DNA from 2 places in the Micromonospora sp. CA-269861 genome. Region 2 is predicted to be linked to the other one. Evidence: riboswitches for the same ligand, from Rfam matches in the RefSeq annotation. Region 2 holds a riboswitch; the other holds the start of a gene.
The links. Region 2 has a riboswitch for thiamine pyrophosphate ahead of thiE (thiamine phosphate synthase). Riboswitches for the same ligand answer to the same signal wherever they lie in the genome.
Positions count from the first base shown of each region.

Region 1: linked by a shared signal. The riboswitch ahead of ACQP0U_RS25700 (ECF transporter S component) and the one ahead of thiE (thiamine phosphate synthase) in region 2 are both predicted to bind thiamine pyrophosphate.

Region 1 is NZ_CP192014.1:5,619,041-5,633,134, reverse strand. Features, by position in the region: gene ACQP0U_RS25710 (energy-coupling factor transporter transmembrane component T family protein) at 59-859, opposite strand; partial or broken gene ACQP0U_RS25705 (ABC transporter ATP-binding protein) at 856-2,285, opposite strand; gene ACQP0U_RS25700 (ECF transporter S component) at 2,397-2,984, opposite strand; TPP riboswitch at 3,060-3,164, opposite strand; gene ACQP0U_RS25695 (alpha/beta fold hydrolase) at 3,271-4,101, shown strand; gene ACQP0U_RS25690 (aminoglycoside N(3)-acetyltransferase) at 4,108-4,908, shown strand; gene ACQP0U_RS25685 (sugar isomerase domain-containing protein) at 4,905-5,654, shown strand; gene ACQP0U_RS25680 (DUF6328 family protein) at 5,798-6,301, shown strand; gene ACQP0U_RS25675 (acyl-CoA dehydrogenase family protein) at 6,406-8,403, shown strand; gene ACQP0U_RS25670 (hypothetical protein) at 8,412-8,579, opposite strand; gene ACQP0U_RS25665 (hypothetical protein) at 8,589-9,197, opposite strand; gene ACQP0U_RS25660 (Fur family transcriptional regulator) at 9,297-9,695, opposite strand; gene ACQP0U_RS25655 (ArsR/SmtB family transcription factor) at 9,692-9,991, opposite strand; gene ACQP0U_RS25650 (metal ABC transporter permease) at 10,056-10,922, opposite strand; gene ACQP0U_RS25645 (metal ABC transporter ATP-binding protein) at 10,926-11,687, opposite strand; gene ACQP0U_RS25640 (metal ABC transporter substrate-binding protein) at 11,684-12,634, opposite strand; gene ACQP0U_RS25635 (hypothetical protein) at 12,689-12,946, opposite strand; gene ACQP0U_RS25630 (antibiotic biosynthesis monooxygenase family protein) at 12,976-13,317, shown strand; gene ACQP0U_RS25625 (hypothetical protein) at 13,343-13,822, shown strand; gene ACQP0U_RS25620 (glycine--tRNA ligase) at 13,937-14,094, shown strand, end outside.
Region 2 is NZ_CP192014.1:6,316,628-6,330,721, reverse strand. Features, by position in the region: gene ACQP0U_RS29000 (DNA-directed RNA polymerase subunit alpha) at 1-51, shown strand, start outside; gene rplQ (50S ribosomal protein L17) at 86-643, shown strand; gene truA (tRNA pseudouridine(38-40) synthase TruA) at 712-1,542, shown strand; gene ACQP0U_RS28985 (hypothetical protein) at 1,555-2,631, opposite strand; gene ACQP0U_RS28980 (class I SAM-dependent methyltransferase) at 2,734-3,339, shown strand; gene ACQP0U_RS28975 (ABC-F family ATP-binding cassette domain-containing protein) at 3,381-5,060, shown strand; gene ACQP0U_RS28970 (aldo/keto reductase) at 5,097-6,059, shown strand; gene ACQP0U_RS28965 (hypothetical protein) at 6,134-6,784, opposite strand; gene ACQP0U_RS28960 (ThuA domain-containing protein) at 6,856-12,687, opposite strand; TPP riboswitch at 13,000-13,109, shown strand; gene thiE (thiamine phosphate synthase) at 13,104-13,730, shown strand; gene thiO (glycine oxidase ThiO) at 13,724-14,094, shown strand, end outside.

The DNA.
Region 1 (14,094 bases), 700 kb from region 2:
TGGCGGCGTGCGCAGCGGGGCGGCGGGCAGGCGGGCAGCGGGCAGCGGGGTGGCGGGTTCAGCTGATCAGGGGGCGGAAGGTGCCCAGGAGGACGCTCGTGGTCAGGGCGGCTGCGGCCAGCACGACGGCCCCGGCGATGAGGAGCGTGTCGGCGTGGGTGAAGCGCTGCTGGCGGGCGACGGTACGGGGGGTGCCGGCGTCGAAGCCGCGCGCGTCCATCGCCACGGCCAGTCGGGTGCCTCGACGGATCGCCCCGACCAGTAGCGCGAACGCGGTGGAGGTGAAGAGTCGCAGCTTCGCCACCGGATTGCGTCCCGCGTCGACGCCCCGCGCGCGCCGAGCCATGCTGATCATCTGCCACTCCTGGCCGAGCAGTGGCACCAGCCGGAACGCGGCCAGCGCCCCGATGGCGAACCGGGCCGGCGCCTTCGCGTTCTGGATCAACGCATCGGCCAGGTCGGTGGGGTCGGTGGTCGCGAAGACGATCACACCGGGCAGCGCCACCGCGAACACGCGCAGCACCAGGCCGAGCGCGGTGAGCAGCACGCCGGTGCTCACCAGCACCGGCCCCGCGTCCAGCAGGACCCGGCCGGACCGGTCGGCGGCGAACAGCACGAGGGTGACCAGGATGCCGGCGGCGCTGAGCAGCAGTGGCCAGGCCCGGCGGGCCAGCACCCGGTAGCGGATGCCGAACAGCGGCAGGACTGCCAGTTCGAGGGCGATGGCGATCGCCGGGGCGACCGGGTCCAGGGTCGCCAGCAGGATGAACGAGAAGGCAAGTGCGGCGGCGACCTTCGCCACCGGGTTGCGGCGGGCCAACGGCGCATCCGGCGCGGCGACCGGCTCGATGCTGATCATCTGTCGTCGTCCGAGGTGCGTCGCAGGGTGACGGTGCGGTCGGCGAGCGCGGCGACGAAGTCCGCGTCGTGGGTGACAGTGACCACGCCGTGCCCGGCGTCGCGCAGGTCGGCGAAGAGGTCGACAAGTTCCCGCCAGGTCCGCCGGTCCTGGCCGAAGGTGGGTTCGTCGCAGATCAGCAGGCGTGGCGCGGTGGCCAGGGCGGTCGCCACGCTCAGCCGCCGCGCCTCGCCACCCGAGAGGGTGTACGGGTTGGCGGCGGCGAGCCGGGCCAGCCGTAGCCGTTCCAGCAGCCCGGCCACGGTCTCCTTGACGACCGCCTCGGGTTGACCGGTGCGGCGCGGGCCGAGCGCCAGCTCGTCGAAGACCGTGCTGGTGACGAACTGGTGCTCCGGGTCCTGGAAGACCGACCCGATCCGTCGGGCCAGCGCGGGGGCCCGCCACCGGTGCGGGGGAGTGCGGTGGTCCGTGCCGGCCAGTTCGGCGGACGCGGTGACCCTCCCGCTGCCCGGCCGGAGCAGACCGCCGAGCAGCAACGCCAGGGTGGACTTGCCGGCACCGTTGGGTCCGCGTACGGCGAGTGCCTCGCCGGCGCGTACCGCGAGATCGGTGCAGCCCAGCCGGGGCGGCAGGCCGAGCCGGTCGGCGGTGAGCAACAGCTCCCCGGGGCCGGCGGTGGCCGGCCGGGGCGCGATGGGGTGACCCGGCACCCAGACCCCTCGGCGGCCAGGGCGGCGCCGTGGGCGGCGAAGACCGCCTCGGGCGTGCCGTCCGCGCGGACGCCGCCACCCGGTTCCAGGACGACCACCCGGTCGACGAGCGGCAGCGCCTCGGCGACCCGGTGCTCCACCAGGATCAGCGTGGTGTCGGCGTCCAGCGCGCCGGCCACCGCGTGTCGGACCAGGTCGGCTCCGGCCGGGTCGAGGTTGGCGGTCGGCTCGTCGAGCAGCAGCAGGGCGGGGCGCAGGGCCAGCGCGCCGGCCAGGGCGAGGCGTTGCTGCTCGCCGCCGGAGAGCGCGGCGGTGTGGCGGTCCCGGGAGTACGGGAAACCGACCCGGTGCAGCGCCTCGTCCACCCGGGGCCAGATCTCGTCGGCCGGCACTCCCCGGTTCTCCAGCCCGAACGCGACGTCGTCGCCGCAGCGCGCCATCACCAGTTGGGTTTCCGGGTCCTGGAAGACGATGCCGACCCGCTCCCGACCCTTGCGCGGGTCGAGCCCGTCGATCTCGACGGTGCCCTCCTGCTCGCCGGAGTCCTCGGGAAGCAGCCCGGCCAGCGCGCTGAGCAGTGTGCTCTTGCCAGCCCCCGACGGCCCGAGGAGCAGAACCCGCTCCCCGGCCTCGACCCGCAGGTCAACGCCGCGCACAGCCCAGGCGCGCCGTCCAGCGTGCCGCCACCCGAACCCCCGCAGCAGTACTCCGGCCACCAAACCCACCCCCTCCCGGCCCGCGCGCCCCCACCCACAGTTGTTGATCAAGAGGTTTGCGTCAGAAATTCGGCTTCCGTTGACGCAAACCTCTTGATCAACGGGACAGGGTCAGATCAGGGCGCGGTCTCGGCCTACCGGGAAGCGGTCCAGGACGCCGGTGTTGGCCAGGGCCTTCGTCAGCAGCCAGCCGCCCGCGCCGGCGATCACGGTGGCGCTGACGATGGTGAGCAGCGCGTACGGGATGCGGTAGTCGGTCAGCTCGTAGTCGACGTTCCAGACGAAGAAGTCGAACAGCGCGGCGCTGAGACCGGTCAGCGCACCGGCGAACACCGCGGTCGGCAGCCGGAACGACCGGTACCGGAAGGCGGCGAAGGCCAGCTCGGCGCCGATGCCCTGCACGATGCCCTGCGGAATCACCGTGCCGGCCCACTGGCTGCCCAGCAGCGCGGACAGGACGGCGGCCACGGTCTCGCAGTAGAGCGCGGCACCGGGCTTGCGGATCACCAGCCCACCGATCACCGCCGGCATCAGCCAGACGCCGTAGAGCAGCGTCTGCGCCGGCGGGAAGAAGGCGAACGCGCCCTCGGTGGCGCTCCAGACCAGGCCCCAGGCCCAGAAGATGACGCCGAAGGCGACCGCGATCACCGAGGCGACCACGATGTCGATGGTGCGCCAACGGTTGGTGGTGTTGTCCATGGTTTGCTCCCAGTTCAAGTGAAGAGAACCAGGAGAAGACGCACGCCGCGTCCGGTGGCACCGGACTGCGGCGCGGCTGGAGGTCGACCGAACTCCCTGCGCTGGCATTACCCAGATCAGGTTCGAGGGTCTGCGGGCGTGCCCGCACTCTCAGCGCTGTGCGCTCCCCTGTCGGATATGAAGTTGTCTCGCTGACGCTAGCACCGACCTGGGCGCGGGCCCAGCAGGGCATCCGCCTGACCTGCGGGAGCGACCGGCCCACCGCCGTCTGGGTACGCTTCCGATCATGCGGGTTGACGCGCGAGGCTTCACGTTCGAGGTGACCGTCGAGGGTCCACCGGACGGCGTACCCGTCCTGCTGCTGCACGGTTTTCCTCAGCACAGCGGCGAGTGGGACGACGTGGTGCCGGCGCTGCACGCGGGCGGGCTGCGCACGTACGCGCTGGACCAGCGCGGTTACTCGCCCGGCGCCCGGCCCACGGCGGTGGCCGACTACCGCATCCCCGAGCTGGTCACCGACGTGGTGGCGGTGCTCGACGCGCTCGGGCTGGACGCCGTCCACCTGGTCGGCCACGACTGGGGCGCGATCGTGGCCTGGGCGGTCGCCGCCCGGCACCCCGAGCGGGTCCACACGCTGACCGCGGTGTCCGTACCGCATCCGGCGGCCATGGCGCACGCCCTGACCACCGACGGCCAACAGAAGGCCCGCTCGTCGTACATCGCCCTGTTCCGCAAGCCGGACAAGGCGGAGAAGGTGCTGCTGGCGTGGCACGCCACAGCGCTGCGCAAGCTGCTCGGCGGGGTGGGCGACACGTCCCGGGTCAACCGGTACGCAGACCCGATGCGCGAGCCGGGGGCGCTCACCGCCGCGCTGAACTGGTACCGCGCGATGTCCCGCGCCGACCTGGCCGGCGTCGGCCCGGTCGCGGTGCCCACCACGTACGTCTGGAGTGACAAGGACGTCGCCATCGGCCGGACCGCCGCCGAAGCGTGCGCGGCGAACGTCACAGGGGACTACCGCTTCATGCAGTTGTCCGGGGTGAGTCACTGGATCCCGGACGCGGCGCCGGCCCCGCTCGCCGAGGCGATCCTGGCCCGAGCCGGCGGAACGGCCTGAGCGGCGGTGGACGCCAACGGGCCAGGGTCGCGGCGCTCGATCGCGGCGCAGCTGCGCGTGCTGGGCGTACGCCCCGGCGCGACGCTGCTGGTGCACGCCGCCCTGCGTCCGCTGGGCTTCGTCAGCGGCGGCCCGCACGCGGTGGTGCTCGCCCTGCGCGACGCGCTCGGCCCGGACGGCACGATCGTCGTGCCGACCCACACGCCCGACAACAGCGACCCCCAGCAGTGGCGCAACCCGCCGGTGCCGGCGGACTGGTGGCCGCTGATCCGCTCGGAGATGCCGGGCTTCGACCCGGCGGTCACCCCGAGCCGGTTCATGGGTGCGCTCGCCGAAACCGTCCGCGGCTGGCCCGGCGCGCTGCGCAGCTCCCACCCGCAGGTGTCGTTCGCCGCACTCGGGCCGGCCGCCGAGCAGGTGACCGCCGGGCACACAGTGGCGGACATGCTCGGCGAGGGCTCCCCGCTGGCCCGCCTCTACGACCTGGACGCCGACGTCCTGCTGCTCGGCGTGGACCACTCGGTGAGCACCTCGCTGCACCTGGCCGAATACCGCCGCCCCGGCTCGCCCCGGGAGCGGCTCGGCGCCGCCGTGCGTACCGCCGACGGTGGTCGGGAATGGGTGTGGTGGCAGGACGTACGGCTCGACGCGGACGACTTCGCCGTGTTGGGCGGGGACCTGGAGGCCACCGGGGCGGTACGCACCGGACCGGTCGGCGCCGGGACCGGCAGGTTGATGCGCCAGCGGGCGGCTGTCGACTTCGCGGTTCGTTGGCTGGCCCGCAATCGAACGACGGAGGACGTATGACGGTGAGTGCCGAGGACTACCTGGCAGTGGTGACCGAGACGATCGGCCGGGTGGCCGCCAGTCAGCGGGAGGCGGTGGGGCGGGCCGCCGACCTGATCGCCGAGGCCGTCCGAGCCGACGGCGTGGTGCACGCGTTCGGCACCGGGCACTCGGAGGCCCTCGCGATGGAGATCGCCGGACGGGCGGGCGGTCTGGTGCCGACCAACCGGATCGCGCTCCGCGACCTGGTGCTGCTCGGCGGTGAACCTGCCGAACGGCTCGGCCCGCTGCTGGAACGTGACCCGGCCGTCGCGCACCGCCTCTACGAGTTGGCCCCGGTGCGCCCCACCGACGTCTTCGTGCTCGCCTCGAACTCCGGGGTCAACGGCGCGATGGTGGAGTTCGCCACGCTGGTGAAGGAGCGCGGGCACGGGCTGGTGGCGATCACCTCGGCGCAGCACTCCGGCCGGATGACCTCCCGGCACCCGTCCGGGCGCAAGCTGAGCGACCTCGCCGACGTGGTGCTCGACAACGGCGCACCGTACGGCGATGCGACGCTGCCCCTGCCCGGCGGCGGCGCGGTCGGCGCGGTCTCCTCGATCACCGCGGCGCTGCTGGCCCAGCAGGTGACAGTGGAGGTGGTGGCGCGCTTGCTGGCGGCGGGGGAGCGGGCCCCGGTCTACCTGTCGGCGAACATCCCCGACGGCGACGCGCACAACAACGAGTTGGAAGCCCGGTACGCGGGCCGCATCCGCCGCGGGTCCTGACGCTCGCCGCCGCGGCGGCCGATCTGCGTCCGCGAGATGAACGGCAGATGTCGTGAACCTGTTTCGCGCTCGGCCGGGTGGGGCATTGGCGTTGCTGCCGGCGGCCGGGACCGCCGGCAGTAGCGTCTCACCGGAGGTAGCGCGTGTCCAAGGAGACCGAGAAGCAGCGCTGGCAGCGCAACTTCGCCGACCTGTTGCAGGAGTTGCGGGTCGCCCAGACCGGCGTGCAGATCCTCTTCGCCTTCCTGCTCACCCTGCCGTTCAGTAACGGGTTCACCCAGACCAGCGAGTTCCAACGCGACGTCTACATCGTGGCGTTGCTCGCGGCGGCCGCGGCCACCGCGATGATCATCTCGCCGGTGGCGTTCCACCGGGCGCTGTTCCGGCAGGGGCGCAAGCCGGAGCTGGTCCGCTTCGCCCACCGGATGGCCACCGGTGGTCTCGCCTTCATGCTGATCGCGATGGTCAGCGCGGTGCTGCTGATCACCGACTTCGTGCTGGACCGGCCGATCGCCTTCGTGCTCAGCGCCCTGACCGGGCTCTGGTTCCTCACCTTCTGGATGCTGCTGCCGTTCGCCAGGCGCAACTGGGGTGAGGACGACATCGACGACGATGACGACGACCCGGACACGATCAACAGTCGCTGACCGCGCCGATCTTCACGCAGCGCTACCCCTGGGTAACAACCGGGGGTAGCGTGGCGGTAGTCGCGCACGTCGACGCAGCCGCACCGAGCTTCGAGGGGGCAGCCGTGACCACGACGCAGAATGGCCGACCGGCACCGGACGGCCCCGACTCCGAAACCACCGCCGGTGCCGCCGCGCCGCTGCCCGCGGAAGCCGGGCAGGTCTCCGAGAAGGAGGCCCGGCAGGTCGCCGAGGCCGCCCGCGAGTCCACCTGGGACCGGCCCAGCTTCGGCAAGGAGCTGTTCCTCGGCCGGTTCCGGCTCGACCTGATCGACCCGTGGCCCCGATCCGATCCGGACGACGTGACCCGGGCGGAGGACTTCCTCGGTCGGTTCCGCGCCTTCCTGACCACCGAGGTGGACGGCGCTGCCATCGAACGGGACGCGTCCATTCCCGACTCGGTGTTCCACGGCCTGGCCGACCTCGGCGCGTTCGGCATGAAGATCGACCGGAAGTACGGCGGGCTCGGGCTGAGCAACCTGCACTACTGCCGGGCGCTCATGCTGGCCGGCTCGGTCAGCCCGGCCATCGGCGCGCTGCTCTCGGCGCACCAGTCGATAGGTGTGCCACAGCCGCTGAAGATGTTCGGCACCACCGAGCAGAAGGACCGCTTCCTGCCCCGGCTCGCCGCCGGTGAGGTGTCCGCGTTCCTGCTCACCGAGCCCGACGTCGGCTCCGACCCGGCCCGGCTGGGCACCATCGCCGAGCCGACCGAGGACGGCACGGGCTACCGGCTCAACGGGGTGAAGCTCTGGGCCACCAACGGCATCGTGGCCACCCTGCTGGTGGTGATGGCCCGGGTGCCCGCCGCGGAGGGACGTCGGGGCGGGATCACCGCGTTCGTGGTGGACGGCGACAGCCCGGGCATCACCGTCGAGCGGCGCAACGAGTTCATCGGCCTGCGCGGCCTGGAGAACAGCCTGACCCGGTTCCACGACGTGTTCGTCCCCGCCGAGAACGTCATCGGCGGCGAGGGCAAGGGGCTGAAGATCGCCCTCACCACTCTGAACACCGGCCGGCTCTCGCTGCCGGCCATGTGCGTGGGCGCCGGCAAGTGGGCGCTGAACGTGGCCCGAGGGTGGGCCGCCGACCGGGTCCAGTGGGGACGGCCGGTGGGCGAGCACGAGGCGGTCGCGCAGAAGCTCTCCTTCATCGCCGCCACCACGTACGGCATGGAGACGATGCTCGACCTCTGCTGCCTGCTCGCCGACGACGACCGCAACGACATCCGGATCGAAGCGGCGCTGGTGAAGCTGTACGCCAGCGAGATGGCCTGGAAGATCGCCGACGAGCTGATCCAGATCCGGGGCGGGCGGGGCTACGAGACGGCCGACTCACTGGCCGCCCGCGGCGAACGCCCGGCCGCCGTCGAACAGATGCTGCGCGACCTGCGGATCAACCGGATCTTCGAGGGCTCCACCGAGATCATGCACCTGCTGATCGCGCGGGAGGCGGTCGACGCCCACCTGTCGGTGGCCGGCGACATCATCGACCCGGACGCGGGGCTGGGTCGCAAGGCCCGAGCCGGCGCGCGAGCGGGCGCCTTCTACGCGAAGTGGCTACCCACGCTCGCCGTGGGCCGGGGGCAGAGCCCCTCGGCGTACGCCGAGTTCGGCCCGCTCGCCGCGCACCTGCGCCAGGTCGAGCGGTCGTCACGCAAGCTGGCCAGGTCGACGTTCTACGCGATGTCCCGCTGGCAGGGAAAAATGGAACGTAAGCAGGCGTTCCTCGGCCGGATCGTGGACATCGGCGCCGAGTTGTTCGCCATGTCCGCGGTCTGCGTCCGGGCCACCGCCGAACGGGACAGCCGCCCGGAGAACATCGAGCTGGCCGACCTGTTCTGCCGGCAGGCGCGGGTACGGGTCGACGCCCTGTTCGCCGCACTCTGGGACAACACCGACTCGGTCGACACCGCCGCCGCGAAGCGCATCCTCGCCGGCCGGTACGCCGGCCTGGAGGAGGGCGTGCTCACCCCGTCCGACGAGCTGCCCTGGGTGGCCCGCTGGTCGCCCGGCCCGTCCACCGCCGAGGACGTCCGCCGACGCATCCCGCCGAAGCCGTAGACCGGTGGTCAGCGGGAGACCGCCCAGGCCAGCACCCCCGCCAGGATCAGACCGTTGAGCCCGGCCAGGGCCAGGTACGCCGCGGGTGGGATCTTCCTGCCCCGGCGTACGAAGGAGACCAGGACGGCGGCGTAGCCGAGCAGCAGGACGGCGATGACGACGAGGAAGTAGAACACCCGACGACCTTAGCGGCCCCGGCCGCGCAGGCCGAGTTGGCGTAGCTCCAGGGCGGCCAGCGCGTCGACTGTCGCGTCGTCGCCGCGTCGCCACGCCTCGGCGACGTCCGGGCCGATCCGGGTCAGTTGACCCAGTGGCTGGGTGGCCAGCGCGCGCAGGGCGAGCAGGTCCCGGCCGGCCGGCCCGGCGGCCAGCTTCGCCGCTGACCCGGCTCGGCGCATCCAGCGGACCCGTAGCGGCAGCCAACCGAACAGCACGATGCCGAGCGGGAAGATCAGCACCGCGACGGCGAGGGCGAGGGCCAGTTGGTCGACAAGGTGCTGCTGGTCGCGGCCGGCGTCGGCGAGCCCTCGGGCGGCGTCGGCGGCCTGCCGGAACGGCGCGGTCAGCTCGTCACCGACAAGCGGCACCCGGCGGACCTTGCTCCCGGCGTCGGCGAGGTTGTCGGCGAGGCCACTGCCGGCGCCCTCCAACTTCTGCCCCGGTACGGCGAGCTTCTGCACCAGGTCGTGCAGCCACAGCGCGCCGCGGATCGCCACGTACACCCAGGCGACGACGAGCAGGTCGGTGAGCAACTGACGGGCGGCGGTCGGAAACCGATCGGCATAGATTTTCACGCCGGCCAGCGTGCCACGAAGGTGCCGCTCCGTGCAGCCGTGACATGAGCCCGGCACGCGACCGACCGACGAGGGTTGCGCCGGCCGCGGCGCTGCTCGTCAGCGGACGCAGGTCGGGCAGGTGCCGAAGATCTCCAGGGTGTGGCTGACGTCGGCGTAGCCGTGCTGCGCGGCGACCCGGTCGGCCCAGCTCTCCACGGCCGGGCCGGCCACCTCGACCGTACGCCCGCACACCCGGCAGACCAGGTGGTGGTGGTGCCCCTCGCTGCACCTGCGGTAGAGGTGCTCCCCGCCCGGCGGGCGCATCACGTCGATCTCACCCGCGTCGGCGAGCCCCTGGAGGGTCCGGTAGACGGTGGTCAGGCCGACCCGCTCGCCGCGCTGCCGCAGCATCGCGTGCAGGTCCTGAGCGCTGTGGAAGCCCTCCATCTCGCCCAGCAGCGCGCTCACTGCCGAACGCTGCCGGGTGTTGCGCACCGCGGCGCTGCTCTCGCTCATGATCCCTCCCCGGCGTGGCTGACCGCGTCGGCCACGATGTGCGCGACGTGCTCGTCGACCAGGCTGTAGGCGATTTCCCGGCCCCGGCGCGAGCCGCGCACCACGCCCGCCCCGCGCAGCACCCGCAGGTGCTGGGAGACCAGTGGTTGCGCTGCGCCGAGCTTCTCCACCAACTCGTGCACGCACCGCTCGCCGTCGGCCAGCTCACTGACGATGGCCAGCCGAATGGGCGCGGACAGGGCGCGGAGCAACTCGCTGGCCCCGTCGAAGCCGTCGTAGCCCGTTGCGCTGGTCATCCTGCAACGGTAACCAATACCACCGACGCCCCGCTGATCAGGCTCAGCTCAGCACGACTCAGGCTCAGCTCAGCACGACCTCGTGGGGTTCCGGTGTCGGTGCGGCGGTCGGCGTGGACCGGCGGCGCACGACCCGCCAGACCCCACCGGCCACGGCCACCACCAGGAACGAGGCGATCGCCACCAGCACCACCGAGGCGCCCGGCGCGGTGTCCGCCGTAGCCGCCACCCAGACACCCGAGCCGGCGGCGAACAACCCGAGCGCCATCGCGGCGGCCATCGTGCTGCGGAAGCCCCGGGTGACCTGCTGGGCGGTGGCGACCGGCACCACCATCAACGCGCTGATCAGCAGCACTCCGACGGCCCGCATGGCGATGGTCACGGTGACCGCGGTGGCGACAGCGATCAGCAGGTTGAGGGTGCGGACCGGGAGGCCGGAGACCCGGGCGTACTCCTCGTCGTGACTGACCGCGAAGAGCGCCGGCCGCAACGCGATCATCGTGACCAGGATCGCCGCGCCGAGCACCGCGATGGTGGTCAGGTCGGCGGGCGAGATGGTGGTCAGCGACCCGAACAGGTAGGCGTTGAGGTTCGCGCTCGTCGCGTCGGAGAGGCCGACCAGGAGTACGCCGCCCGCGATGCCGCCGTAGAAGAGCAGGGCCAGGGCAAGGTCACCCGAGGTACGCCCGCGGGCTCGGACGATCTCGATGGCGATCGCGCCGATGGTGGCGGCGATCACCGCGACCAGCACCGGTGAGCGGTTGAGCAGCAGCCCCGCCCCCACGCCGGTCAGCGCCACGTGCCCCACACCGTCGCCGATCAACGCCAGCCGGCGCTGCACCAGGTAGATGCCGAGCGCCGGCGCGGCCAGGCCGATCACCAGCGCGCCGATCAGGGCGCGCTGCATGTAGGGGTACTGGAAGAGTTCCATGGCTCAGTTGCTCCACAGCCCGGCGGGCTCGTCGTAGCAGTGCGGGTGCACGTGGTCGTGGTCGGGCTCCGCGTGATGGCCGGCCGGGTCCGGCACCGCGCCGTCGTGGGCGATACGACCCTCGTGTACGACCACAGCCCGGCTGATCACCGGCCGCAGCGGGCCCAGCTCGTGGGCGACGAGCAGCACCGTTCCGCCGTCGGAGACGAAGTCGCGCAGCGCACCGGCGAACGCCTCCTGGCTGGCCGCGTCCACCCCGGCGGTCGGCTCGTCGAGCACCAGCAGCTCCGGCTGGCCGGCCAGGGCGCGGGCGATCAGGGTGCGCTGCTGCTGGCCGCCGGAGAGCGTGGACACCGGGTCACCGGCCCGGTCGGCGAGCCCGACCGCCCGCAGCGCGGCGTCGACGGCGGTACGGTCGGCTCGACCCGGTGGACGCAGCACCCCTCGACGGGCCAGCCGGCCGGAGGCCACCACCTCGCGGACGGTGGCCGGTACGCCGCCGCCGGCGCCCAGGCGCTGCGGGACGTACCCGATGCGCGCCCACTGCCGGAAACGGCGCAACGGCCGGTCGAAGAGGGTGACCGAGCCGGCGCTGATCGGCACCAGCCCGAGCACGGCGCGGATCAGGGTGGACTTGCCGGAGCCGTTGGCGCCGAGAACCGCGACCACCTCGCCGGCGGTCACGGTGAGCGAGATGTCACGGAGCACGGGGCGGCCGTCGTAGCCGACCACCCCGTGCTCGACGGTGATGACAGGTGCGGTCACGAGCAGCTCAAGGCCGTCTTCAGGGTCTGCAGGTTGGTGCGCATCACCGAAAGGTAGTCCCCGTTGCTGCCGGCGGCGAGTCCTTCGATCGGGTCCAGCACCGTGGTCTTCGCGCCGACCTGACCGGCGATGGTCTCGGCGACCTTGGGGCTCACCAGCGTCTCGAAGAAGATCGTGGTGGCCTTGTGCTCCTTGGCCTCCTCGATCACGTGCGCGAGCCGCTGCGGCGAGGGCTCGACGTCCGGGCTGAGCCCGGTGATGCCGACCTGCTCCAACTGGTAGCGGTCGGCGAGGTAGCCGAACGCGGCGTGGCTGGTCACGATCTCCCGCCGCTGGCAGGTCGCCAGGCCGTTCTTGAACTCGCTGTCCAGGGTCGTCAGGTCGGTGTGCAGGGCTGCGGCGCGGGCGGTGTAGTCGGCGGCGTGGTCCGGGTCGGCCTTGCCGAGCCGCTGGGCGAGCTGGTCGCCGATGTCGGCCAGCCGGGTCGGGTCGAGCCAGACGTGCGGGTCCTTGCCGCCGTTGCCCTCCTCGCCGTGCTCCTCCTCGTCGCCGTCGTGGTTGTGCCCGCCGGCGGACGCGTCCAGCAGCGGCTGCACGCTCGTCACGTCGAACGCCCGGTCGCCGCCGTTCTGGGCCACGGCGTCGTCCACCGCCGGCTGGAACCCCTTGAGGTAGACGATCAGCTCAGCGTCGCTGACCTCACCGACCTGGCTCGGGTTGAGTTCCAGGTCGTGCGGCTCGGCGCCGGGCTTGGCCAGGTTGGTGACCCGGACCGCGTCGCCGCCGATCCGCTCGGCCAGGAACTGGAGGGGGTAGAACGCGGCCACCACGTCGACTCGCTGGGGGTCGGCGCCGGCGGCACCACCTGTGGAGCAGCCGGCCCCGGCGCCCAGGGCGAGGAGGGCGGTCGCGGCGGCCAGGACACGGTACGTGGCGCGGTTGGTCATACCGTCAACTGTCCGTGGCAACGATAATGATTGTCAAAAACGCATGATTGCATGTCAGAGGAGCTTCGCGAGGCCCACTGTCACCAGCAGGGTCAGCATCACCAGTCGGATCAGCCGGGTCTGCGGTGCCTGAACCGCCCAGGTCGTCGCCAACAGGGCGATAAGGACCCCGGCGAGCGCGAGCGTCAGCAGCCCGCCGATCACCCCGGGCGTGAAGAACGCCACCAGCACCACCACCAGGGTGAGCAGGAACACCGACGTCGGGTTCGCCCCGGCCAACCGGGCGAGCAGAGGGCGCTGCGTACGCTGCATCCCACAGACTCTACGAGGAGGAACCCCCGGTGCTGGTGACCAACCGGTTCGTGGTCGACGTCGACACCGCCGACGGCTTCGCCGAACGGGCGCACGCCGCCCTCACCGCGCTGGCCGCCCGGCCCGGCTACCTGCGCGGCCAACTGGTCCGGGCACTGGACGACCCCCGGTACTGGTCACTGGTCACCGAATGGGAGTCGGTCGGCACGTACCGGCGGGCGCTGGGCGCCTTCGAGGTCAAGGTCAGCGCCGTGCCGCTGCTCGCCGAGTCCGTCGACGAGCCGTCCGCCTACGAGGCGCTGGCCACCGCCGCCCCCGGCGGGGCCGTGGTCGTTGCCGAGAGTGATCGGGCTGCGGGTCCTTACCGCTGAGCCGTCGGACACTACGCTGCTCCTTATGACCGCACCCGCCCCGCCACCCGGTCCCGGGGTGGCTCCGCCGTTCGCCGCGCCGCCCACCGAGGGCCGCCGGACCCGGCTCTGGATCGGCCTCGGCGTCGGCGCGCTCGCCGTGGTGCTCTGCTGCGGCGGGGGTGGCACCGCCGTCGTCGGCCTGGCCGTCAGCGGAGTCCAGGCGATCCGGGAACAGGCCCGCACCGTGACCGGCGACTACTACCAGGCGCTGGTCGAGCGGAACTACGGTCGGGCGTACGACCAGCTCTGCGACGACGCGCAGCGGCGTGAGTCCCGGCCGGAGTTCGAGCGGCGGGCTGCCGCCGAACCGCAGGTGACCGGGTTCCGGGTGGGCGAGGTCGACACCACCTACCTGACCGTGCCGGTCGACGTGACCCTCGACGGCGGCGACCGGGAGCGGCAGCAGGTGAGCCTCGGCCAGGACGGGCAGACCGGCGGCGTGGAGGTCTGCGAGGTCAGCTGACCCGCCCCCGGTATTCTGCTGGGCTCGGGGGGACGGTGGTCGTACCGTTGTCCCGAACCGACCGTTCCATCCACATCTCGCCCCCGCCGACCGCCAGCCGGCGTAGGAGGAAACATGCCAGCCGACCGTATCGACGCCGTCGTCAGCCTCGCCAAGCGCCGAGGCTTCGTCTTCCCCTCCAGTGAGATCTACGGGGGCACCCGATCGGCGTGGGACTACGGCCCGCTCGGCGTGGAGCTCAAGGAGAACGTCCGCCGGCAGTGGTGGAAGAC
Region 2 (14,094 bases):
GGCGAGGCCGACTACGACACCGACGACTACCGCGAGACCGAGCAGCTCTAGTCCGCGCTGCCGCCACAACTGAGGAGCACCAAAAATGCCCACGCCCACCAAGGGCCCCCGCCTCGGCGGCAGCCCCTCGCACGAGCGGCTGATGCTGGCCAACCTGGCGACCGCGCTGTTCCAGCACGGCAAGATCCAGACCACCGAGACGAAGGCCCGGCGGCTGCGCCCGCTGGCCGAGCAGCTCATCACCAAGGCCAAGCGCGGTGACCTCGCCTCGCGGCGGCGGGTGCTGGGTGTCGTCAAGGACAAGGACGTGGTCTACGCCCTGTTCGACCAGATCGCGCCCCGGTACTCCAACCGCCCCGGCGGTTACACCCGGATCGTGAAGACCGGTCCGCGCAAGGGTGACAACGCGCCGATGGCCATCATCGAGCTGGTGGAGGAGCTTCAGGTCGCCGAGCCGAAGGTGAACAAGAAGACCGCCGCCCGCAAGGCCGCGCAGCAGGACAAGGTCGAGGCGCTCGCCCCGGCCGACGAGGCCCCGAAGTCGGCTCCGGCCGACCAGGACTCCGAGGCGCCGGTGTCGGCGTCCGGTGACACCGACGCCGCCCGCGAGGACAGCGACGAGGCCACCGAGAACAAGGCCTGATCAAGGGCATTGTCGGGCCCGGCACCCCATCGGGGGTGCCGGGCCCGACCCGTAACAGGAGGTACGAGGTGGACGAGCGGATCCGGCTACGGCTGGACGTCTCGTACGATGGCACCGACTTCTCCGGCTGGGCTGCCCAGCCGACCCGGCGCACCGTGGCGGGGGTGCTCGTCGAGACCCTGGACCTGGTCCTCGGCGCCGGTACGGCGACCGGGCTGACGGTGGCCGGGCGGACCGACGCGGGGGTGCACGCCACGGGGCAGGTGTGCCACCTGGACGTGCCGGTGGACGTGTGGCGACAGCACGAGGGACGGCTGCTGCGTCGCCTGGCCCGGCTGCTCCCCACCGACGTGCGCGTACGGGCGATGACCGAGGTGCCGGCCGACTTCGACGCCCGGTTCTCGGCCACCTTCCGACGCTACGAGTACCGGGTCACCGACGCGCCCTTCGGTGCGGAGCCGCTGCGCCGGCACGAGGTGCTGGCCTGGCCGAAGCCGTTGGACCTGGCCGCGCTGAACGCCGCCGCGACCGGGCTGGTGGGGGAGCACGACTTCGCCGCGTACTGCCGGCGCAAGGAGCACGCGACCACGCTGCGCGAGGTGACCCGGCTGGACTGGCGTCGGGACCCGGACGGCATCCTGGTCGCCACAGTGCAGGCCGACGCGTTCTGCCAGGCGATGGTGCGCAGCCTGGTGGGGGCCATGCTGGTGGCCGGGGACGGCCGCCGCCCGGTGGAGTGGCCGGGCGGGCTGCTGACCCAGCGGGAGCGGTCCAGCGAGGTGACAGTGGCGCCCGCGCACGGGCTGACCCTGGTCGCCGTCGGCTACCCGGCCGATCCGGCCGAGTACGCCCACCGCGCCACCCTCACCCGCCGGCTGCGGGTCCCGATCGAGGGCTGACCGTCCGCGGGGTCAGTTGCCTGGCAGATCGCCCTGGTTGGCGTTGCTGCCGGTCGGTGCCGCCGTGGGTTGTGCGGCGGTGCCACCGTCGGCCCGGCTCTGCAGCACTCCCCGGCTGAGGTGCAGCTCGATCATGTCGAACAGGATCTCGCGGACCTTGGCGTCACCCGCCTTGACCGCCGCCCCGTCCTTGCGGACCACGAGCGCGTACGCCAGGTAGTGGCCACGTACCTGCCAGCCGACGCGTGCCGGAGCGCTGGCCAGGACATCGGTGCCGTCGCTGTCTCCGGCGGTGAGGCCACGGAAGCGGCCCTGCCGCTCGTCGAGCAGTTGCCGGAGCCGGTCCCGGGCTCGTTCCGCGCTGACCTTGTCGGTGAGGTTGAACAGGCCGGCGGTGACCAGGTGACCGCCGTCGGGCGTACTCAGCGTGGCCCGGACGACCTGGTTGCAGCCGAGCCGGACCAGCAGGTCGGCGACCTCGTCGGTGGCGGCGACGGCGCAACTGCCGCTGGACTGGGTCTTGAGCACCTGGTAGCTCGGCTGGCCGTCGGTGAGCTTCAGCTCCTTGCCGGGGAAGAGTTCCTTTGCGGTGAGCGGGGCCTGGTCGGTGTCCCGGGAGTCGAGCGCCAGCCGTTCCGCCGCTGCCGAGGTCGGGGCGGCGTTCGGCTGGTACGTCGGGTTGCTCTGCGGTTGACCGTTCCGGTCGTTGAGCAGCGCGGCGGCACCGAGGCCGCAGAGGGCGAGGAGCACCAGGACGGCCGCGCCGCCGATCAGTACCTGCCACAGTCGGCCGCCGCCGCGCCGAGCCGGCGGCTCCACAGGCGTCGCCGAGGTGTAGATCTGGCTGCGAGGCGGGGCGGGCGGGATGTCGGCACGGGTCGGCGCGGGCTGCGGCACGTTGGCGCGGGTCGGCCCGGGCTGCGACGAGGGCAGTGAGAGCTGGTTCGGCCGGGGCAGCGACGGCGTGGGGAAGCGTGACGGAGAGGGCCCGGCCGGCGGGGGCGGACCGGCGCCGAGCACCGACAGGTCGGACCCGGGCTCCGGGTACTCCTCGAAAGCGTCCTCATCGGACTGGTACCGATACACCATGTCGCCCAGAGTAGGAGTCATTGTCCCTTTAGGGGGTAATTTCGGGTAAATGTACGCGTGGGCCGTGTCAGGTGGGCCCCGGGCCGGTGCGAGAATTGCCGCGTGACCGGCGACCACTACTTCACCGCTCAGCCGACCAGCGACGCCCCGGCGCGCGAGGTCGAGTTCTCCGTCGCCGACCGCGACTACCGGCTCGCCTCGGCCGGCGGGGTCTTCTCCGCCAGCCGACTCGACCCGGGCACCGCGGTGCTGCTGCGCAAGGCCGAGCTGCCCGCCGCCGACACCGCCGGCGACCTGCTCGACCTCGGCTGCGGGTTCGGGCCGATCAGCTGCGTGCTGGCCGACCTCGCGCCCACGAGCACCGTCTGGGCCGTCGACGTCAACGCCCGGGCGCGCGAGCTGACCGCCGTCAACGCGGCCCGGATCGGCGCGGTCGACAGGGTCCGGGTCAGCGCACCGGACGACGTTCCGGAGGGCGTCCGCTTCGCGCAGCTCTGGTCGAACCCACCCATCCGGATCGGCAAGGACGGGCTGCACGACCTGCTGCTGCGCTGGCTGCCGCGACTCGCCCCGGACGGCGTCGGCTGGTTGGTCGTCGCCCGGCACCTCGGTGGCGACTCGCTCCAACACTGGCTCACCGAGCAGAGCTGGCAGGTCGAGCGGTACGCCAGCCAAAAGGGCTTCCGGGTGCTGCGCGTCACCCGGTAATTGGATATACCCCCCGACCCTCACTGGGGCAGGATCCCGGCGTGGGATACGTGGACGTGGCAGGGGTCGGGCACATCCTGCCCGACGGTCGGGAACTCTTCGCCGATGTGTCGTTCCGGGTCGGCGAGGGCAGCAAGGTCGCCCTGGTCGGGCCGAACGGCGCGGGGAAGACGACGCTGCTGAGGATGGTCGCCGGTGACCTGCCGGTACGCAGCGGCGTCGTCGCGCGCGCCGGCGGGCTGGGCGTGATGCGCCAGTTCATCGGCATGATCGGCGACGAGTCGACCCTCGCCGACCTGGCGTTGTCACTGGCACCGCCGGCACTGCGCGACGCCGGCCGGCGGCTCGGCGAGACCGAGGCGGCCATGCGGGCGGCCGAGGCCCACGGCAAGTTCAGCAACGCCGCGGGCAAGGCCCAACTGGCGTACGCCGATGCGCTCGGCGCCTGGGGCGAGGCCGGCGGGTACGACGCCGAGGTGCTCTTCGACACCGTCGCGACCATCGTGCTCGGCCAGCCCTGGGACGCCGTACGGGATCGACCCGTGCGCACCCTCTCCGGCGGCCAGCAGAAGCGCTTCGCCCTGGAGTTGCTGCTGCGTGGCCCGGACGAGGTGCTGCTGCTCGACGAACCTGACAACTTCCTCGACGTGCCCGGCAAACGCTGGCTGGAGGCGCGACTGCGCGAGTCGACGAAGTCGGTGCTCTACGTCTCGCACGACCGCGAGCTGCTGGCCCAGAGCGCCGACCGGGTGGTTGCCGTCGAGGGTGGCAGCGCCTGGGTGCACCCGGGCGGCTTCGCGAGCTGGCACTCCGCCCGGGTGGCTCGGCACGCCCGCCTCGACGAGCTGCGCCGGCGCTGGGACGAGGAGCACCAGAAGCTGCGCGAGCTGATGCTGATGTACAAGCAGAAGGCCGCGTACAACGACGGGTTGGCCTCGCGCTACCAGGCCGCGCAGACGCGGTTGCGCAAGTTCGAGGAGGCCGGGCCGCCGCCCGTACCGCCGAAGGACCAGGACATCCGGATGCGGCTCAGCGGCGGGCGGACCGGCAAGCGCGCGGTCGTGTGCGAGCAGCTGGAGCTCGACGGCCTGACCTTCCCCTTCGACCTGGAGATCTGGTACGGCGATCGGCTCGCGGTGCTCGGTGCCAACGGCACCGGCAAGTCGCACTTCCTGCGGCTGCTGGCCCGCGGCGGCACCGACCCGGACCCGGCGAACGGGCCGGTCGACGGCGCGGGCGCGCTCGCCCCGGTGGCGCACGACGGCACGGCCCGCCTCGGTGCCCGGGTCCGCCCCGGGCACTTCTCCCAGACCCACGACCGGCCGGAGCTGATGTCGAAGACGCTTGTCGAGATCCTCTGGCGGGGTGACGAGCATCGCACCGGGATGGACCGGCACGCGGCGATGGGAGTGCTCAGTCGCTACGAGTTGGCCGCGCAGGGCGACCAGCGCTTCGGCACGCTCTCCGGTGGGCAGCAGGCCCGGTTCCTGGTGCTGCTGCTGGAGTTGTCCGGGGCGACCCTGCTGCTGCTCGACGAGCCCACCGACAACCTCGACCTGGCCAGCGCCGAAGCCCTCGAAGCGGGGCTGAACGCCTTCGAGGGGACGGTGATCGCCGTCACCCACGACCGATGGTTCACCCGCTCGTTCGACCGGTTCGTGCTGTTCCGCGGCGACAGCGAGGTGGTGGAGACCCCGGAACCGGTCTGGGACGTCGGGTGAGCGGTCCCCGGCGACGGTGCGTCCGGCCGGCATAGGGTGGATCTCGTGACTCAAATGACCTATCGCCGGCTGGGCGACTCCGGGCTCGTGGTGTCCGTGGTCGGCATCGGCTGCAACAACTTCGGCCGCAAGCTGGACCTCGACGGCACCCGCGCGGTGGTGGACGCCGCCCTGGACGCCGGCATCACCCTGTTCGACACCGCCGACATCTACGGCGAGCCGCAGGGCGGCTCCGAGGAGCTGCTCGGGCAGGCGCTCAAGGGGCGCCGGGACGACGTGGTGGTGGCCACCAAGTTCGGCATGGATATGAACGGCCTCAACGGGCCAGACTTCGGGGCCCGCGGATCGCGGCGCTACATCGCCCGCGCGGTGGAGGCGTCGCTGCGCCGGCTCGGCACCGACCACATCGACCTGTACCAGATGCACGAGCCCGACCCGGGCACCCCGATCGACGAGACCCTCGCGGCCCTGGACGACCTGGTCCGTGACGGCAAGGTGCGCTACCTGGGCAACTCCAACTTCGCCGGCTGGCAGATCGCCGACGCGGACTGGGTCGCCTCGTCCAACGGCCGGTCCCGCTTCATCAGCGCGCAGAACCACTACAGCCTGGTGGAGCGGTCGGTGGAGGCCGAGGTGATCCCGGCATGTGAGCGGTTCGGCCTCGGCATGCTGCCGTTCTTCCCGCTCGCCAACGGTCTGCTCACCGGCAAGTACAAGCGCGAGGGTCAGCCGCCGGCCGGCAGCCGGCTCTCCGGTGGTGGCCGGTACGCGGAGCGGCTCGCCGCTGCCGACTGGGACACCATCGAGGCGATCGAGGCGTACGCGGCCGAGCGGGGTCTCACGATGCTCCAGGTGGCGATCGGCGGGCTGGCCGCCCAGCCGGCGGTGACCTCGGTGATCGCCGGTGCCACCACGCCCGAGCAGGTGCGTGCCAACGCCGCCGCCGGCACCTGGGAGCCCAGCGACGACGACCTGGCCGCGCTGCGCGCCATCCTCTGAGCCCAACGACACCGGGCCGGGCCGCTTGTCGCGGCCCGGCCCGGTCGTTGTTACTGCGCTTGAGCGCCTGTCGGTCAGTCGCTGCGGCGGCGGCCGAACAGCATGGCCACCCCCATCGCCGCGGCGACGAGCACGAGACCGGCCGCTGCGAACGGCCACCAGCCGGCGGCCCCGCCTGCCGCGTCCGCCGGCTTGGTCACCGCGACCGGCTCGGGCGCCGGCGGTGACTGCGCCGCCCTGGCCTGCACCGTGGCGGTGGCCTCGCTCTGCAGTGGAGCCGGGGACTTCACAGTCACCTTCCACTTGCCGGCGGAGAGCACCGGGCCGCTGCTGTAGAAGCCGTGCCCCTCAGGCTGCGGATCCAGCTGCACCGGCCCGATCCGCTGCCCGTCCGGGCCGGTGGCGGTGAGGACCAACCGCACCACCTGCTCCAGCCGGCGGCCATCGGTGTGGGTGGCCTGGATGGTGACGCCCTCGGCCCCGTCGCCGGCAACCGTGAGTTTGAGCTTGTCGGCCTGCGCAGCCCGAGCGGCCTGAGCCGCCCCGGCGGCCTGAGCGGCCTGAGCCGCCCCGGCGGCCTGAGCGGCCTGAGCCGCCCCGGCGGCCTGAGCGGCCTGAGCCGCCCCGGCGGCCTGAGCGGCCTGAGCCGCCGCCGGGGCGGCGGCGACCAGGGTCAGGGCCAGTCCGACGGACACGGCGGCCAACACCTTGCGGATACCCGTCACGGACATCTCCTCACTACCGATGAGGGAGGCCCCTCCCCGACGCCGCAGCGCCGGGGAGGGGCCTCGTCGGATCAGAGCTGGCGACCGGGTGCCAGCCGGGTGGCATCGCCACCAAGCCGTCCGGTGCCCTTGACCGAGTCACCGTCGTTCGCCTTGACCCCGGCCTTGCTGGCCGCGCCGCCGAGCCGAACGATCATGGCGTCGGCGTCCCGGATCAGGACGTCCCGGATCTCCCCTTCACCCACCAGCGTGGCGTCGGAGGCGAGCGTCCGGAATGCGGTCAGTTGCCGGACCGCCGCCTTGTCGTCACCGGCCGCCTCGGACGCGCGCACAGCGTCGAGCTTGTTCGACAGCTGCTTGTGCGCCTTGGTCGAGAGCCGCCCCGTCGCCTTGAACCGGTCCAGCAGACTCTGCATGTCCCGGAACGAGGTGGTGACGAAGAACCTGACCGTCGAGGTGGTCTTGTTGCCCGCCTTGTCGGTCGCGGTCACGGTCAGCTCGTGCAGGCCGAGCGACAGGTCGTACATGGCCTGCAGAGTGCCGCTGGCATACGCCTGGCCGTCCAACTGGCCGACCACGCTCGCGATGCCCGAGCTCGGGTCGACGGCCTGCCACGACACCCGGATGTCCTGGCTGTCGCCGTAGAGCTGGCCGTCGGCGAGCCCGGACACCAGCAGCGTCGGCTTGGTGCCGTCGATCTTCAAGACCGCCGACTTGAGCGTCTCGGCGTTGCCCGCCTTGTCGGTCGAGCGGTACAGCAGCTCGTGCTGCCCGTCACCGGTCACCTCGACCGGCTCCGAGTACGGCGTCCACGCGCCACCGTCCAGCGACCACTCCACCGTCTTGACGCCGGAACCGGCGTCGGTGGCGGCCAGCACGACCGGGATGGTCCCGTTGTGCCAGCCGGCGTCGTTCGCCGGAGCGAACGTCGCCGAGGTCACCGGCGCAGTGGCGTCGATCTTGACCGAGACGGTCTTCGTCGCCTCCACGTTGCCGGCCTTGTCCGTCGAGCGGAACCGGAGCTCGTGCTCGCCGTCCCCGCTGACCGCCACCGGAGCGGTGTAGGCCGTCCAGGTGGTGGCCCCGTCCAGCTGGTACTCAGTGCTGTCGAGCCCACTACCGCCGGCCTCGTCAGCCCCGCTGAGCGTGATCGTCACCGGCCCGGTGTGCCACCCCTCGGTCGGGGTACCGGAAACCGCCGCTGTGGTGACCGGCGCCGTCTCGTCGGCCACCTCGGTGCTGAGCCGGAAGTAGTCGAACGAGGCGGTCTTCGACGCCGTCTGGTTGGCGCCGAGGGTGAACAGCCCGACCTTCGGGGTGGCCCCGACCGCGCTGTTGGTCAGCGCCGTCAACGCGGTCCAGGTCGTCCCGTCGGCCGAGTACGACGCGGTGAACGTGTCGCCCGTGCGGGCCAACCGCAGGTGCCACACCGCCGAGGTCAGGTTGCCCGCCTCGGGCTGCGGGTTCTGGACCACCCCGGCGATCTCGCTGCGGAACTCGATCCGCCGCGTCACCGCCTGGCCGGCCTGGTTGTCCGCGATGAAGTCGAACTTCAGGTAGTTGTCGTCGTCGGCCTGCACGAGCAGACCGGCCTGCTGGTACTGCTCGTTCAGCAGACTGCCGTCGACCTTCGTCTCCAGGGTCCAGTCGCCCGAGGGCGCGGTCTGGAGGATGAAGTTCTTCGGCCCGGTGTTGTCGGTGCCGTAGATGTCACCGTTGGGCACGTCGATGCGCAGCGCGCCATCGGCGACCCGGTAACCGGCCGGGTCCTCCCGAAGGATCGCGTCCCACCGGCACTTGTCCAGCGTGCTGCCGGTGAACTCGTCCGACGGGTCGACCGGCCCGGCCGGGGCGTCCGGCGTCACCTGGAACGAGTCGAAGGCCGCGTCGACGACAGGTGCCTCGGTGCCACCGTTGAGCGCGAAGACCCCGATCCGCGGGTTGGTGATGCCGGCGAGCGCGGCCGAACGGCCGACCGGGGTGAAGGTCTGCCCGTCGCCCGATGCGGACGCGGTCAGGTTCGTCCCGTCGCTGGTGATCCGCAGGTACACGGTGTCACCCGCCGGTGCGGCGGCGCTGTCGGCGGCCTCGTTGCGAGGCGTGGCAGCCGTCTCCCGGATGAACTCCACCCGCCGGCTGCCGTTGTACAGCAGGTCCAGCTTGGCGTAGTTGTCGTCGTCGCCGTACACCAGAACGCCGGCCTGCTGGTAGTTGGCCGTCACCGGCAGGGTGACCTTTGTGGTCATCTCCCACGCGCCGGTCGGGGCCGCCTGGAGCACCAGGTTGGTGGCGTCGTTGCGAGCGCCGTAGAGGTCACCCACGCCGGTGGGCAGCCGCAGCGCGCCGCCACTGAGCGAGTAGAGCTGGTTCTCCCTGATGACGCTGGTCCAGCGCGCCTTGTCGAGGCTGTTGCCGTTGAAGTCGTCCGAACGCGCCCCGAAGCAGGACGTGTCCGGGGCGTCGACCCGCACCGGCACGGTGGCGTACGACTTGGCGCCCTTGCTGTCGGTCACCGTGAGGGTGGCCGTGAAGGTGCCCGGGCTGGTGTAGGTGTGGCTTGCGTCCAGGGTGGATGCCGTGCCTCCGTCACCGAAGTCCCAGGCGTACGTCAGCGGGGTGTCGCCCTCGGCGTCGGTGGCCGTGCCGTCGAAGGCAACGGTGACCGGTGCGGTGCCGGTGGCCGGGGTGGCAGTGGCGCTGACCACCGGCGGGCCGTTCTCGGTGACACCGCGGCCGACGAAGTCCATCCAGTTGACGTTGAACAGCGAACCCGTTCCGCCGTTCGGGTCGCGGGCCAGGAAGTACAGCGAGCCGCTCGCGGCACCGGTGACCGGTGCGCTCACGTCGGTGTACGTCTGCCACGCGCCGGTCGCCGGCACGGTGGCCGTGGCGACCACCGGTCCGTCAACCGCACCCGCGCGGACCTCGATCCGACCGCCGGCGGCGGCGGAGGCGGCCCGGAACCGGATCTCGGTGATGTTGGTCAGGTCCGCCGGGGCCACCGACCACCAGTCGCCGTCCTCGATGAACCCGATGTTCTGGCCGCCACCGGCGGTGTCGGCGCCGGTCTCCCGCTGCACGCCGGCGTCTCCGCCGCCGGTGCTCACCGGGGCACGCCCGGTGGCGGTGAAGTACTCGGCCTGCTTCTGCTTCGGCTGGAGGACCTCGATCTGCCGGCCGGTCAGGGCACCGGCACCGCCGGCACCACCCTTGTCGGTGTAGGTGGCCTCGAAGACCGCGAAGACGTTCGCCTCGGCGCCGTGCCCGGAGGCGAGCGACGTCTGGACGGTGCCGGTGCAGCCGGTGTGCTGCTCCAGCGGGTGGGCGTGCTCGTCGTGACCGAGCAGCACCTGCAGCCCGACCCGGTCACAGTCGATCTGCCCGTCCTCGGGGTCGGTCACCTTGATCGAGTAACGGACCTGGTCGCCCCAGTTGAAGAAGCCGCCGTCCGGTGGGAACTCGATGGAGACCGTCGGCGCGGTGTTGCCCACGGTGACCGGAACGTTGGCCACCGCGGTCCGACCCTTGGGGTTGGTGACGGTGAGCTGGGCGGTGTAGTTGCCCGCCGTGGCGTACGTGTGGGTCGGGTTGGCCTCGGTGGAGGACTGCCCGTCGCCGAACGTCCAGGCGTAGGTGAGCGTGCCACCGTCCGGGTCCCGTGAGCCGGCGCTGGAGAACGTGACGGTCAACGGCGCCGGACCCGAGGTCGGGTTGGCGGACGCCGCCGCGATCGGTGCGCGGTCACCGGCGGTGTAGTCGATCCGGTAGACGCCGGAGTTGTCGTTGTTGCCGCCGAAGCCGCTGCCCCACTCGATCAGGTACAGCGCGCCGTCCGGGCCGAACTCGAAGTCCATCGGCCGGATCATGCTCAGCCCGGTGAGCAGCTGGTTGATGTCCACCAACGACTTGCCGTCGGGGGTCACCTGCATGGTGTACATCTTGTTCTGGTTCCACTCACCGAGCAGCGCCTTGCCGTCGTAGTACGCCGGCCACTTGCGGTTCGAGTTGAGGTCGGCGTCGTACCGGTAGACCGGGCCGCCCATCGGGGCGCCACCGCCACCGATCTCCGGGTAACGCGCGTCACCGGCGTACCCGTAGTCGACGGTCGCCGGAACCACCGGCGGGAGGTTGGTCAGGCCGGTGTTGTTCGGCGAGTTGTTCACCGGCGCGGCGCAGTCGAACTTCGCGCCGCTCGGGCCGGACGGGAACGTGTAGTCGTTGTACGCCTCGTTCGTGCCCGTGCAGTACGGCCAGCCGTAGTTGCCCGGGGTGACGATGTTCCACTCGACCAGACCGCGGGGGCCCCGGTTCGGGTTGTCCGCGTTGGCGTCCGGTCCGTAGTCCGCTACGTACAGCGTGTTGGTCTTCGGGTCGGTGCCGATCCGGAACGGGTTGCGGAAGCCCATCGCGTAGATCTCGGGACGGGTCTTTTCGGTGCCCGCCGCGAAGAGGTTGCCCGACGGCACGGTGTACGTTCCGTCGTCCTCCGGGTGGATCCGGATCACCTTGCCGCGCAGGTCGTTCGTGTTGGCGGAGGTGCGCTGCGCGTCGTAGTCCTGGCGGCCCGACCGCTCGTCGATCGGCGAGTACGAGTTCGACTCGAACGGGTTGGTGTTGTCACCGGTGGCCAGGTAGAGGTTGCCGTCGCCGTCGAAGGCCATGCTGCCGCCGGCGTGGCAGCAGGTGTTGCGCTGGGTGTCGACCCGCAGCACCTGCTTCTCGCTGGCCGGGTTAATGGTGTCGCCGGTCACCGTGAAGCGGGACAGCAGGTTGCGGGTGACCCCGTCGTTCGGGGCGTAGTACAGGTACACCCAGTTATTGGTGGCGAAGTCCGGGTCGAGCCGGATGCCGATGAGGCCGTCCTCGTTGCCGGTGAAGACGTCCAGGTCGACGGCGGTGACGGTGTTGCCGGTGTCCGGCTTCACGATCTGCACGCGACCGTCGCGCTCGATGTAGAAGACCCGCCCGTCGGGGGCGATGTCCAACTCCATCGGGTTGCTGGTGTTGCTGTCCAGCGTGACCTTCTCGAAGTTCGAGGTCTTCGAGGCGCCGCAGTCGGCGTTCTCGACACCTGCCGCGGTGCGGATGCCGCCGAGCAGGTGGGAGAGGAAGCCGGGCTCGGCGTACGACTCCCGGGTGTGCCCGCCTCCGGTGTACCAGGACCGACCACCGTCGAAGTCCTGACACCAGGCGATCGGGTGGTCCGCACCCATCGCGCCGGCGCCGGCGGTGTAGCTCTTCTCGTCCAGGCTGGCCAGCACGTGGACGTCCGGCCGGGGGTTGGTCTGGTAGTTGTACCACTCGTCGAACCGGGACCAGCGGTCCGGCAGTCCGGCAGTGGACGGGTGGGCGTGATCCTCCACCTTGACTGTGGCCTGCTGGTTCTGCGGGTGGTTGGCGAAGTACGCGCCGACCAGGTCGCCGTACCAGGCCCAGCTGTACTCGGTGTCCGACGCCGCGTGGATGCCGACGTAGCCGCCGCCCGCCTTCACGTAGCGCTCGAACGCCGCCTGCTGGTCGGCGTTGAGCACGTCACCGGTGGTGGAGAGCCAGATCACCGCCTTGTACTTCGCCAGGTTGGCGTCGTTGAATGCGGCGCCGTCCTCGGAGTTGTCCACGGTGAATCCGTTGTCGACGCCGAGTTGTTGGATGGCGGCGATGCCGGTGGGGATGGAGTCGTGCCGGAAGCCGGCGGTCTTGGAGAAGATGAGGACGGAGAAGGGATCGGCTGCGGCCTTTGGCGCCTTCGGCGCCACCTGGCTGACCGGGGATGCGGCTTTCGCATCCCGTGGGGGGACCTGGGCGGCCGCCTGGGCGGGCGCGCCGAACAGGGTGGTCGAGGCCATGGCCAGGGAGATCAGGGTTGCGGTGATGGGTACGCGGGCACGACGAGAACGGGACACGCCGCCTCCTGTGTCGTAGTGACAGAGCTCGCGGGAGTCGGCACGCCGAAGGCCGTCCCTGATGGAGCCGGTGGTCACACCGTGCCAGGGTGTCCCCACCGACATTTTGTCGAATCGCTGAACAAATTAATTCGGCTGGCTCGATGTCGGGCAAGATGCGGACGGGTAACGGTTCTGCAACGGGGGGCGACATTCCGAACAGGACCGCATGAAGTGCCCCATGGATCTTGATCGTTCTGACGCGGCCCGGTCCACCGGCCGCCGCCGCCCCCTCGCCTTGGCAGCCCGGCGGATCTGTCGTACGGTGACACGCAAGTAACCCACGGGAGCCCGGTGTACCGGGCTGAGAGGGGGGCTGACAGCCCCCGACCGTCGAACCTGATCCGGGTAATGCCGGCGCAGGGAGGAGCGTTGCCGTGCCGTCCCTGGGGCGATTGCATCTCATCACCGACACCCGACCCGGTCGCGACCCACTCGCCGTGGTTCGCGCCGCCCTCACCGTGGCCCACGCCGACCTGGTGGTGCAGGTCCGGGTCGAGGATTCCGCCACCGACCGCGAGGCGTACGACCTGACCCGGCGGGTGCTGGCGCTCTGCACGCCGTACGGGGCAACCTGCCTGGTCAACGACAGGTTGCACGTGGCGCTGGCGGTGGGAGCCGCCGGTGGGCACGTCGGTGCCGACGACCTGCCGGTCGCCGCCGCCCGCCGGGTGCTCGGCCCCACCGGCGTGCTGGGGGCCACCGCCCGCGCGCCGGGCACGGCGGGCGAGGCCGTCGCGGCGGGAGCCAGTTACCTCGGCGTCGGGCCGTGCCACACCACCAGCACCAAGACCGGCCTGCCGGACCCCATCGGGCCCGCCGGGGTACGCGCCGTCGTCGACGCCGTCGACGTCCCGGTCATCGCCATCGGCGGAGTGACAGCCGCGCGGGTGCCGGAGCTGAGGGCCGCCGGGGCGTACGGGGTGGCGGTTGTCGGTGCCGTCTCCACAGCCGCCGACCCGGCACGGGCGACCGCCGAGCTGATCGAGGCCCTGACGTGCTGACCGGCCGGTACCCGTCAGCGCCGTCGAGCGACCGGGTCCGGCCGGACGTGGCAGTGGTGGGGGCGGGGCCGATCGGGTTGGCGATCGCCTGGCGATGCGCCGGGCGAGGGTTGCGGGTGGCGGTGCACGATCCGGCACCCGGCTCGGGGGCGTCGGCGGTGGCCGCCGGCATGCTCTCCCCGGTCGCCGAGGCGTACTTCGGTGAGCGGGAGCTGACCGGGTTGCTGCTGGCATCCGCCTCCCGCTGGCCGGCGTTCGCCGCCGAGCTGACCGAGGCCGCCGGAGTCGGGATCGGCTACCGGACCGAGGGCACCCTGATGGTCGGGCTCACCGGCGACGACCTGGCCGAGGCGCGGCGGCTGTG